4 regions of the Shewanella sp. SM21 genome follow, and region 3 is predicted to be linked to each of the others. Evidence: predicted binding sites of a transcription regulator. Region 3 holds the regulator's gene; each other region holds the start of a gene.
The links. The regulator MetJ, encoded in region 3, represses methionine synthesis genes. The targets are predictions, from matches to a motif close to TAGACGTCTAGACGTCTA.
Positions count from the first base shown of each region.

Region 1: metE (5-methyltetrahydropteroyltriglutamate--homocysteine S-methyltransferase) is a predicted target of MetJ. The motif match lies at 1,832-1,849, and genes of this name have one in related genera.
Region 2: metH (methionine synthase) is a predicted target of MetJ. The motif match lies at 1,391-1,408, and genes of this name have one in related genera.
Region 4: msrA (peptide-methionine (S)-S-oxide reductase MsrA) is a predicted target of MetJ. The motif match lies at 1,530-1,547, and genes of this name have one in related genera.

Region 1 is NZ_JAKKRL010000003.1:38,481-41,641, reverse strand. It holds gene metE (5-methyltetrahydropteroyltriglutamate--homocysteine S-methyltransferase) at 1-1,721, opposite strand, end outside; gene L5L94_RS04415 (LysR family transcriptional regulator) at 1,922-2,827, shown strand; gene L5L94_RS04410 (HDOD domain-containing protein) at 2,908-3,161, opposite strand, start outside.
Region 2 is NZ_JAKKRL010000003.1:194,653-197,813, reverse strand. It holds gene L5L94_RS05040 (ABC transporter ATP-binding protein) at 1-23, opposite strand, end outside; cobalamin riboswitch at 123-316, opposite strand; gene L5L94_RS05035 (histidine phosphatase family protein) at 538-1,263, opposite strand; gene metH (methionine synthase) at 1,532-3,161, shown strand, end outside.
Region 3 is NZ_JAKKRL010000016.1:92,567-95,727, forward strand. It holds gene L5L94_RS18740 (bifunctional aspartate kinase/homoserine dehydrogenase II) at 1-309, opposite strand, end outside; gene metB (cystathionine gamma-synthase) at 321-1,484, opposite strand; gene metJ (met regulon transcriptional regulator MetJ) at 1,697-2,011, shown strand; gene L5L94_RS18755 (sulfite exporter TauE/SafE family protein) at 2,146-2,889, shown strand; gene nrfD (NrfD/PsrC family molybdoenzyme membrane anchor subunit) at 2,996-3,161, opposite strand, start outside.
Region 4 is NZ_JAKKRL010000002.1:270,496-273,656, reverse strand. It holds gene L5L94_RS03295 (thiamine pyrophosphate-dependent dehydrogenase E1 component subunit alpha) at 1-32, opposite strand, end outside; gene astE (succinylglutamate desuccinylase) at 195-1,229, opposite strand; gene msrA (peptide-methionine (S)-S-oxide reductase MsrA) at 1,560-2,039, shown strand; gene pgm (phosphoglucomutase (alpha-D-glucose-1,6-bisphosphate-dependent)) at 2,157-3,161, opposite strand, start outside.

The DNA of each region.
Region 1 (3,161 bases), on a different contig from region 3:
ATCACATCGCGGCCGATATCTTCACGGGCGAATGACCAATGCAGAATCGTCACCGGGCCAGTCAGCATGCCTTTTACAGGCTTGTCGGTGAGACTTTGGGCAAACTCGGCCCAATCAACCGTCATCGCCTTTGGACGGCTAACATCACCATAGATCAACGGCGGCTTAACACAGCGTGAACCATAACTTTGCACCCAACCATTTTTGGTAAAGCCAACGCCCGCAAGCTGCTCACCAAAGTATTCCACCATATCGTTGCGCTCGGCCTCACCATGAACCAGTACATCGATACCAAGTTTAAGCTGGCGGTCGATAGTATCGCGGGTGACTTGTTGTAATTGCTCTGTATATTGTGCATCACTCAGATCGCCCTTGCGCCAGCGACTGCGTAGTCCACGGATTGCTGGTGTTTGTGGGAAGGAGCCAATGGTGGTGGTCGGCAACAGAGGTAAACGGTATTTCTGCTGCTGCACTGCTTGGCGTACGCTGAAATCACTGACGCGCTCATAATCGGCAGATGTCAACGCGGCAACGCGGGCAATCACTTGACTGTCGGCAGCCTGCGCTTTCGCCTCGCGGCGCGCCAAACAGGTTTGCACAATCTCTTTTGCCGCGACTGATTCAGGTGCCAGTAGCAATTGGCGCACATTGGCCAGTTCGAGTAATTTCTGCTTCGCAAACGCGAGTTGTTGACGCAGCGCGGGCTCAAGCGTGGCTTCCACCTCTAAATCCACAGGGCTGTGCAGGAGTGAGCAAGAAGTACCGATCCACAAGCGATCTCCGAGATCACGGGCAACCGCGCCTATGCGTTCGGCAATCAAATCCGCCTCTGCCGCCCACACGTTGCGGCCATTGACCACACCCGCCGACAGAATTTGATCTTGACCAAGCGCATTAGCAAAGACCGCCAATTGATCCGGCGCTGTGACTAAATCGACATGCAACCCCGCGACCGGTAAGGCCGATACCAGCGCTTGATGGTGTGCGATACCGCCGTAATAACTGGTAAGAAGGATCTTCACCTTCGTAATGCTGAGGGCTTGATACGCCTCAGTGATCGCCGCTTGCCATTCGCCATCCAATTCCAATGCGAGAATGGGCTCATCGAGCTGTACCCATTGCACTCCCTGAGCAGCGAAACGCGCCAAGATGTCAGCATAAGCAGTTAATAAATTAGGCAATAAACTTAACTTATTGAACTCTTGACCCACAGTTTTAGCAAGGTGCAAGTAACTAACAGGGCCGAGTAGCACAGGTTTTGCTTTATAGCCTAGCGCTTGCGCTTCGCTGACTTCATCAAAAAACTGCTCGTAAGCAATAGAAAACTCTTGGTTTTGCGTCAGCTCTGGCACCAAATAATGATAGTTAGTATTGAAATACTTGGTCATTTCAGAAGCTGGCGCATCTTGGCCCGTTGGCGCTCTGCCGCGGGCAACACGGAATAAAGTATCGAGATCGATTGCCCCTTCACCACGATGACGCTCAGGAATGGCATTTAAAGTCGCGCTTAAGGTCAGCACTTGATCATAAAAGGCAAAATCACCTACGGGAACTTGCTCAATGCCAGCAGCAGCTTGCCACTGCCAATGGGTGTGGCGAAGTTCACTCGCCACTTCACGTAATTGTGCCTGAGTGCTCTCACCACGCCAGTATTTTTCTAAAGCAAATTTCAATTCACGACGACGCCCGATACGGGGAAAACCAAGACTATTTAATTGCATACTCTATCTTCCTTTATTTGAGATAAGCCATATTCGGCACTTGCACCCACCAGATTGTTTTCTCTTGGCACTTTTCAGCACTTCAGCCTTGATAAATAACAATGGGCGTCTGGACGTCTAGAAGTTTATTGTGTTAGTCTCTATTCCAGCAACCGAATTGATTTCAAGCACAACATGAGCGAAATTCACTTGGAGTGAACATGATCGAACTAAGACACCTGCGAACCTTAATGGCCCTGAAAGAAAGCGGCAGTTTGGCGGGCGCAGCCAAAAAACGTTTTGTCACTCAATCCGCCCTCTCCCACCAGATTAAGGAGTTGGAGCAAAGGATTAACTCGCCCATTTTTGTGCGTAAGAGTAAGCCACTGTCATTCACCCAAGAAGGTGCACGCCTGCTGCATCTGGCCGAAGAAATTTTGCCTAAAGTGTTAGAAACCGAGACAGATTTGAAGAATGGGCTGGAAACCGAAACCAATCAGTTGCGTGTCGGCATTGAGTGCCATAGCTGTTTTCGCTGGTTAATGCCTGTAATGGAGCAATTTAGGCAAGATCATCCGGCAGCCGAGTTAGACTTGTCGAGCCGTCATCTGTTCGACTCGCTCAATGCCTTAGAAATGGGTGAACTGGATATTGTATTAACCTCAGATCCTGTGCCTGGGCATTCACTCGCCTACCAGCATTTGTTTGATTTTGAAGTGAGGTTAGTGGTTGCTAAGGATCATCCTTTAGCGAAAGAAGCCTATGTCACCCCTAAGCAATTAGCACACTTGCCTATTATCAGTTATCCAGTGCCGTTGACACGTTTAGATATTTATCGCCACTTTTTAGAGCCTGCGGGCATAGAGGCGGGCGAGCAAAAAACCTGTGATTTAACCATGATGTTATTGCAACGCATCGCCTGTAAAGACGGCATAGCCGCACTGCCAAGCTGGTCGATTAATGAAGGACATGGACTGAGTCTCGCTACGGTAAAACTCGGCCAAGAAGGCCTGAAACGACCGCTATTTGGTGCCTATCGCCGCCACAGTGCTAACTCTGCATTGATCCAAAATTGGTTACAACTGGTGGCGAGGGAAGGTTTATCCCGCCAGCAGAAGACGAATTAATGCGGGTGACATTGAATAAAAAAGCCTGCGAATGCAGGCTTGTTTATTGAGTCAAATGACTATTTCATAGCATCGACAAATTACAGCGGATTCATCAACAATCCACGCATAGACAAGACACGGCGCAGTATCAACCCTGATGAATTAGGATTACGGGTCTGACGCAAATTATGGGCGATCATAAATTCTTGACGCAGATCCTGATCGAGATCTAACGCCTCGAACGCTTCGATGGTTAAGGTCTGTTGTTGATTATCAATCAATGACTTAATCACACTTAAAGGAAATGACTGTTCGGCATTAGCATTTAAATAGGCAAATGCGGTCAGTGCGA
Region 2 (3,161 bases), on a different contig from region 3:
GTTTGGATTGCGGAAAGTTTCACCTAAGCGGCGCTCCTATCGAGTCCAAACCTTTATAAAAAAAGGTTGTGCACATTGTCATCTGCTCCCTCGAGTCACCCGCTCGAGAACTAAGGCTGCACGCAGCGATAACAGAAATAGGCAGGTCTCCTGACTTGTAGAAAAGAAGGAGCTAGGCTCTAGAATCTAGGTGCTTCTTTAAACTACTCACAGTTGCGGGCACAGTTCGGGCTGACTGACGAGCAGCTCCCCGATTCCCTATTATGTTTGGGTTGATATGCTCTTTGTTAACAACGCCACTGTGAATAAAAACAACGGAGCGATTCGAACAAAGAGAGTCTATTCCCAACACCTATTTCTGCGACGTTATCACTCATTGCGCATGTAATACGCTATCTCGTTCAAACGTCAGGGAAAAGCATTATCCTACATCTATCCCATTAGGCAATGCTGTTTAAATCAGAATATTTTCATATCAGCTTATTCTCGCCAAACGATCACGCCTACATGATAGCGCCTAGGTCGTGAAATAAGGCCTCAACACCTGCGCCCACTCGGCCAATCTAAACGCCAATAGCAGGCACCCTGTTCATCTTGCAGCACATTAATGCTCACCACGGCCGCCACGGGTAAATCGAGTTGACTATAAAACCCTACCGCCCGTTCAACTCCTAAGGCACGCGCCATTAAGTGACGGATCACCCCGCCGTGGGTCACGACCCACACTTGAGTGGCAGGCATATTATCAGCGGTTTCATTAATGGCACTGTTTTCATTACCCATTTTATGTGAGTCAAGGGTCAATCGTTCAAACTCGGCGGCGAGTATCTGGTCAATCGTCCCATTCACCCGCGACTCAAAACTTGCCATAGTTTCACCATTGGGCAGCGGATTTTGCCAAGGGTTTTGCCAATACGCCGCTAAGTGTTCGCCCTCTTGTTGATACAGGTCATCGAGCCGACAACCGTCCCAATCACCAAAATCAATTTCCTGTAAACCCGACAAACACTGCGCCTGCAATGGCCTTGACTCAGATATCAGTGCCGCCGTCGAATGCAGCTCGGCGGCAAAAGCGTGGGCAAAATCGGCGCAGCGGCGTGAAGTCGAGCTATAAATCGCGCTACACACGCTGGCCTGTGACTCAACTGCTGCCGACATTTGTTGCCAACCCTTTTTGCTTAAAGGCATATCCACACGACCCCGCAAAATAGCGCCGCCTTCACACTCACCGTGGCGCAACAATAACAATCGAACTTGTTTCATATATGCCTTTTTAGTTAGGGGCTAGATACTAGGAACTCAAGCCAAGGGCCTAAATTCTTGATTCTCGATTCTCGCTCCTAATGCCTTTGACTTTCATCTTGCCCTGACAATCATAAGTCGCGTATTATGGACGTCTATACGTTTAAATGTCCAAAAAAAATTTTAAGAACAAGTATTCAAAAAATGTCGGCTGACGACAATAAAATGCACTTAGCATAACAATGGCCGATTTTTGGACTTAACTTAGCTGTATTTAAGGTAACTATTTATGACGATACCCTCTACTAAAGCCAGCCAGATATTGGCAGACATACGCAAACAGCTTGCAGAGCGCATTCTGATCTTAGACGGTGCCATGGGCACTATGATCCAAGGCTACAAGCTGGAAGAAGAGGACTATCGCGGCGAACGTTTTAAAGATTGGCATACGGATGTCAAAGGTAACAACGACCTTTTGGTCTTGTCACAGCCTCACATCATCAAACAAATTCACACCGACTACTTAAACGCCGGTGCCGACATCATTGAAACCAACACCTTTAACGCCACCACCATCGCCATGGCCGACTACGACATGCAGTCGCTGTCCGCCGAAATTAACTTAGTCGGCGCGCGCCTCGCCCGTGAAGCCTGTGATGCAGCCTTTGCTGCCACAGGCATTCCACGCTACGTAGCCGGTGTGTTAGGCCCCACTAACCGTACGTGTTCGATTAGCCCTGATGTGAACGACCCAGGCTATCGCAACGTCAGCTTCGATGAGTTAGTGACTGCTTACAAAGAATCCACTAAGGCGCTGATTGAGGGCGGCGCGGATATCATTATGGTCGAGACCATATTCGATACCTTAAACGCCAAAGCCGCGCTGTTTGCGATTGAATCCGTATTTGATGACTTATTTGGTCAGCATTCTAAAGACAGATTGCCGATCATGATTTCGGGCACCATTACCGATGCCTCTGGTCGCACACTGACTGGCCAAACGACCGAAGCCTTTTACAATTCCCTTCGCCATATCAAGCCCTTATCTATCGGTCTTAACTGTGCACTTGGGCCAAAAGAATTGCGCCCCTATGTGGAAGAATTATCCCGCATCAGTGAGTGTTATGTGTCGGCGCATCCGAATGCAGGCCTGCCGAACGAGTTTGGCGGTTACGATGAAACCCCAGAGGACATGGCGAACGTGATCGAAGATTGGGCGCGCGAAGGCATGCTCAATATTATCGGTGGTTGTTGTGGTAGTACGCCTGAACATATCCGCGTGATCCGCGAAGCGGTGAGCCGTCACGATCCACGTATTTTGCCGGACATTCCAGTCGCTTGCCGCTTGGCAGGTTTGGAACCACTGACTATCGACGCCCAATCCCTGTTCGTTAACGTGGGTGAGCGCACCAACGTTACAGGTTCAGCCAAGTTTTTAAAGTTGATCAAAGAAGGCAAGTTTGAGCAGGCGCTCGATGTCGCCCGCGAGCAGGTTGAAAGCGGCGCGCAAATCATCGACATCAACATGGACGAAGGCATGCTCGATGGCGCCGAGATCATGCACAAGTTTTTAAACTTGATTGCCTCTGAGCCCGACATCAGCCGCGTACCTATTATGATCGACTCATCCAAATGGGAAGTGATCGAAGCTGGCCTCAAATGTATTCAAGGCAAGGGCATAGTTAACTCTATTTCCCTCAAAGAAGGCGAAGCCAAGTTTATCGAGCAAGCCACCTTAGTGAAACGCTACGGCGCGGCGGCCATTATCATGGCGTTCGACGAGCAAGGTCAGGCCGACACTAAGGCGCGTAAAATCGAAATCTGTACCCGCGCCTATCGGGTGCTGGTCGACAAGGTCGGCTTTCCGCCAGAAGACATCATCTTCGACCCGAATATTTTCGCCATCGCCACAGGTATCG
Region 3 (3,161 bases):
CAAGCTGATCAGTTGCGCTTTATCAGTGGCCAAACGCTCACGCAGATCGCGGGCTTGTTCATTCGACAACAACTGCTCAATCAACCCCTGTTGGTAACTGATCAGCACTTGTAATTCTTCTTGCCATAGCTGACCCGCATCACGCAGCGCTAATAATTTATACAGGAAATTCGTGCTCTTACCCGCCGCAGAGACCACCACGAGATCATCACTATGACCGTGGGTTAACAGGATATGGGCGACTCGACGATAACAATCGGCATCCGCTAAACTGGAGCCACCAAATTTATGTAAGTGACAACGTGCCATCTATTATTCCTCTACTGACAAGCCGCAACGGCGGCTAATCCTGCTTGAATATCTGCAACTAAATCGGCGGCATCTTCAATACCCACCGATAGACGCAATAGGGTGTCCTTAATACCAGCCTCGAAACGCGCCTGCGGCTCCATGGCTCTGTGGGTCATAGTGGCGGGCACTGCCACTAAACTTTCAACGCCACCTAAACTTTCCGCCACGCTAAATAAGCTGAGTGCACCTAAAAAGGCCACCACTTCGGCCTCGCCGCCTTTGAGCTCAAAGCTCAGCATAGCGCCAAAGCCCTGTTGTTGCTTGGCCGCAATGGCGTGACCAGGGTGATCCGCAAGACCGGGGTAATAGACTTTGCTCACCACAGGGCTTTGGGTTAATACCTCAATAATACGCTGGGCATTGGCTTGATGCTCGCGAATACGCACCGCTAAGGTACGCAGGCCACGCAGGGTCAGATAACTGTCGAAGGCTGAGCCCGTTAAGCCTAGAGTGTTCGACCACCAATGTAAGCTTTCGCCGATTTGCGCGTCTTTGGCGACCACAGCGCCGCCGACCACATCGCTGTGACCATTGATATATTTAGTGGTGGAGTGGATAACGATATCCGCGCCTAACAATAGGGGTTGTTGCAATATTGGCGATAAAAAAGTGTTATCGACCACCACCAGCGCGCCGACCCCATGGCTCGCCTTAGCAATGGCTTCGATATCTACCACACGCAATAACGGGTTCGATGGGGTTTCGAGCCACACCATCTTGGGATTCTGCGCAATAGCGGCGGCTAACGCTTGGCTGTCGGTTTGGTCGACCACAATGAGCTTAAACTGGCCTTTCTTCGCCAAGTTGGTAAATAAACGGTAGGAACCACCATAGCAATCATGGGGCACAACTAATAGGTCATCAGGGCCGAGCAAAGTGGTCACTAAGGTGATGGCCGCCATGCCAGTGCACGTCACTATGCCAGTGGCGCCCTTTTCTAATTGGGCTAATGCTTCACCTAAAATGCAGCGAGTTGGGTTGCCTGAACGACTGTAATCGAATTCGCGGGGATTTTTATGACCATCGAAGGCGTAATTAGTCGACAAATAAATCGGTGGCACAACTGCGCCATATTGAGTATCGCTTTCGATACCCTGACGCACTGCCAGTGTGGCTAATTGACGCTCTGCCATGGGTGGACTCCTAAATTCGATAGACTGATAGAGATGTCTGGACGTCTAAATGTACCTAAGCCCAACGCCATCGTCAATAGGCGTGAAGACGTTTAGACGTCTGAACATAAAGAAATCTGTTTGCAATCACAAAGAAATAGTAGCAATAATTTGACTGTTCTTTGTAAGGGTTTAAAATCTGCCCCGAATTTAGCGTTATAACAGGTGAGTCAATGACTGAATGGAATGGGGAATACATCAGCCCCTATGCTGAACATGGCAAGAAGAATGAACAAGTAAAAAAAATTACTGTGTCTATTCCGCTCAAAGTGCTTAAGGTCCTCACGGACGAACGTACTCGTCGTCAGGTCAATAATTTGCGTCACGCCACCAACAGCGAGCTGTTGTGTGAGGCATTTTTGCACGCCTACACTGGCCAGCCATTGCCCAACGATGACGATCTGTCAAAAGATAACCCAGACAGCATTCCCGCCGAAGCCAAGTTGTTGATGGATCAAATGGGAATCGAGTGGGAAGACATGGAATAGCGACTCGTCGCTTTCCAAGTCATATCACAGTGCTCATCAATAGGGATCGTTAACGATCCCTTTTTGTTTATACCCAAGCGACTTCAAACTTTAAATTTCACCATCTTGAGTTGGTTTGGGATATAGGAAATCCTATGTTTTCTATGATAGATCCACAGACACTCGCCTTAGCCTCGCTGGTCGTGTTTCTGGGCGCATTAACCCAAAGTCTGATTGGGTTTGGGCTTGCGGTTGTCGCCAGTCCTTTGCTGTATATCGTCGATCCACAACTTGTACCTGCGCCTGTTATTGCTATGGGTTTCTCCATCGCCCTGCTGACCTTAGTGCGTGAACGCGGTCACTTAGAATTCAATGGCTTGCAATATGCGCTCATAGGTCGCGTGCCCGGCGGTTTTATCGGCGCGAGTTTATTGCTGTTTGCGCCTCAACCTATACTCGGTTTATCCATCGCCGCCATTGTGACTGTCGCAGTGATCCTCAGCCTGTATAAATTCAGCCTGCCAGTGAATAAGAAAACCCTCTTCGGTGCAGGCGTGGTTTCAGGGATCTTCGGCAATATCGCCGCGATTGGTGGCCCGCCGATGGCGATTTTGTTGGCAGGCAAAGATGCCTCGCAGTTTCGCGCAGCCCTGTCGGCCTTCTTCATTTTTAGCTCCATGATTGCATTGATCATTTTAGCGATCACTGGCTTATTAGAATTAAAACATCTGTGGCTGTCGTTGATGCTGCTCCCCTCTGTGATTTTAGGTTACTTAGTCGCAGGACGATTAGTGGGCCGTGTCGATAAAGAGAAGACAAAGATGGCGACATTAGTCCTGTGCAGTATCAGCGCTTTAGTGCTAACGGTGAAGTCGGTTATCGAGTTATTACCCCAATAAGCGTCCTGCTTATACTGGCAAACCTTCTCACGATTCAAACAATAAAAAAGCACTGACATTGCCAGTGCTTTTTCTTTATCTATCAATATGTAAAGCCAGCTTACACTCAGCTTAAATAGCTTTGCCCTGCGTACACAATAAAGTGTCTTAAGGCGAGTACGCCCGTTAAGCTCGCACAAGCCACCATGATCATCGCCCCCTTAGTGTGGCGAGTCGCGGCGGGTAACAGCATAAACAGCAATGGAATACCAAAGCCAATTCCGACAACACCT
Region 4 (3,161 bases), on a different contig from region 3:
ACTGTATCAGTGTTGAGTGTTGCTTTGCTCATATTGTGCTCTTGTTATCTCATTACGCATCAAAGCGTTTTGATGCGTCTGTTTATACGAATATGCCCGACGAACATTACGTTAACGTAAACTACCTATCAACCATTGGCATAGCTCAAACCACAAGTTATCCCTGCCACGCATGTATATATTGCTTTACAAGCCTAACGCACGTCCGCATTCACCGCAGGGATCAGGCAAATCACAGTGCGATTGCCAATAGGCACTTTGGCATTAGGGAACACGACAGACTCAAACTCGTGCTCCACTTTAATTTCTTGCCCACCTTCCCGCGCTAAAACAAAGCCCTTCGGGAAAGATCTGAAGTTTTCGACATCTGTTGCGAAGGTAAATTCAAAATCATCGAAATGTTTATTGATGACGCGGCACACTTGGTACAAGTTAACCTTATCGGCATCAAATGCATCCAGCGCCAACGGCTTAGCGGTGATCAAGCGCATGAACATTTCATGGGTGGCGATAAAACGCGTCATGTCGTTCTGCCCCATGGGATACACTTTGCCAAGCTCAATGGTAAAGGCATCGGCACCGTAGCGTTCAGAGGAAAAATAGCTGAAGGTCGTGGTCGGTTCGTGGTGGAAAAGTACTGTATCGACGCCGCTTGCGGCTAAAAACATAATTTGCTCGCCGCTAAAGGCGCGCCCAGGACGATAGGGATAGATAGCGAACTTTTCATGCTTCGAGGCGCGCATCGCCGTGTGCAGATCATAATGGATGCGCTGACGTCCATCGGCAACCGCAGTATAAAAACGATCGACATAGGCTTCGAGTTTTTTCGCGCGTACTCGCTCAGGGTTCACTAACCCTGGTGGATTGGAATGCTCACCACTAAAGAGACGATTCATGTTTTCGTCAATAATCCGCGTGCCGTTATTAATCGCTAATGGGTTACCAATGAGAAATAAAGTGCGCTGCTTTGCGATGATCTTTTGCTGTAGAAGTTGTTTAATTAAGCTATTGCAGAGTTCAATGGGCGCGGTCTCGTTACCGTGAACACCGCAGGAAAGCACAATATCTTTTCCTTCATTCTTTACTGGTTCGAAAACAATAACACCGGTATCCCACACTTCCACTTGAGTATGATCGCCTAAGTTAAATGAAAATTCGCCATCGAACTGTTCAGGATGGGCTAAGGTGAGCGCTAAAAAATCCTTTGAATCTAACAGAGCTTGTAACACAGAATTCTCCTTATAATGATGTGTAACAGTATTGGCGCAATAGCATAAGTACAGGCAGTAATAACCACTTAAGCATTTATCTCACCGCGGTTAGTCTCACTCGCACCTAAAAAACGGCTTCAATACTAACACATGTTTTTAGTGCTGTTCTCAGACATTTATTGCCGTAGGACCCAGTTTTAAGCGGAATGACATTCAACTAAGCTGATTGTTAAATTCTTAGGACATTCCCTAAGAATTTCCCATGATAAATATTCCAGCTTGAGGCTTGCTTTTGCACTCAAGTTTTATCACAATCCTTAGCCATCTAGACTTCTATTGGATTTAATTATGGCGTTAGCAACCTTTGGTGCCGGCTGTTTCTGGGGCGTAGAGTATTTTTTTAGACAAGTGAACGGCGTATCGAATGCCACCTGCGGCTATATGGGCGGCAATAATGCGGCGACAACCTATGAAGAAGTCAAAAAAGGCAAAACGGGCCATGCCGAAGTGGTGCAAGTGGAATTCGATCCCGCCCTTGTCAGTTATGAAGACTTGCTCGATGTATTTTGGAAAAACCACAATCCAACGAGTCTGAACATGCAAGGCGGAGATATTGGCACCCAATATCGCAGCACCATTTTCTTCCACGACCGTGAGCAAAAAGCGGCCGCAGAAGCCTCAAAATTAGCTTTTGCCCGCTCAGGTCGTTGGGGATTACGCCATATCGTCACTGAAATTGTGCCATTGCAACAGTTCCATGTTGCTGAGGAATATCATCAAAATTACATCGATAAGAATAACTTACCGAGTTGTCATATCGAATACTAAGTACGGTCAAATCAGTATTAGATCAACTACTCACAGCTGAATTAGACACAAACAAAAACGCACTCAAATCTGAGTGCGTTTTTTTATTTTGAGGCGTTAGCTAAACCTACTACTGGATTAAGCGTTTAGCGCCTTATCAATTAATGCCTGCGCATCTTTGATGATCTCAGCTAAATGTTGCTCACTGATAAAACTTTCGCCGTAGATCTTAAATAACGCTTCCGTGCCCGATGGACGCGCCGCAAACCAACCATTCGCCGTAGTCACTTTGATGCCACCAATGGCCGCATTATTGCCCGGCGCATGGGTTAACACGTTTTCGATTGACTCACCCGCAAGCACAGTGGCATTTAAGGTTTCAGCATTCAATAACGCAAATTTGGCCTTGTTTTCAAGACTGATTGGGCTATCGATACGCTTATAAAAGCTTTGGCCAAATTGTTTTACTAACTCTTGGTGACGCTGACCTGGGGTTTTACCTGTCACCGCAAGGATCTCTGCCGCAAGTAACCCTAGAATAAAACCGTCTTTATCCGTACACCAAGTAGAGCCATCACGGCGTAAAAATGCCGCGCCAGCACTCTCTTCACCGCCAAAGGCGATTGTGGCTTCGGCTAAACCATCGACAAACCACTTAAAACCCACTGGCACTTCGAGTAACGTTTTGCCGTGGAAAGCACAAATTTTATCGATAAGCGCACTCGATACTAAGGTTTTACCTATGGCTAAGGTATCGCTCCAATCTGGTCTGTGTGTCAGTAAATAATCGATAGCGACCGCAAGATAATGATTCGGATCCATCAAACCCGTACCAGGGCAAACGATGCCGTGACGGTCATAGTCAGGATCATTACCAAGGCATAAATCAAAGGATTCTTTATGGGCGAGTAAACCTGCCATCGCATAGGGAGACGAGCAATCCATGCGGATTTTGCCGTCTTTATCCAGCGGCATAAAGCTAAAGCTTGGGTCAACTTTATCATTAACTAAGGTGATATCGAGCCCATAACGTGCGGCAATCGGTGCCCAGTAGAAAATCCCTGAACCACCGAGCGGATCAACACCGATATGCAGCTTAGCCTTAGCAATCGCCTGCATGTCGATAACATTTTCTAAATCAGC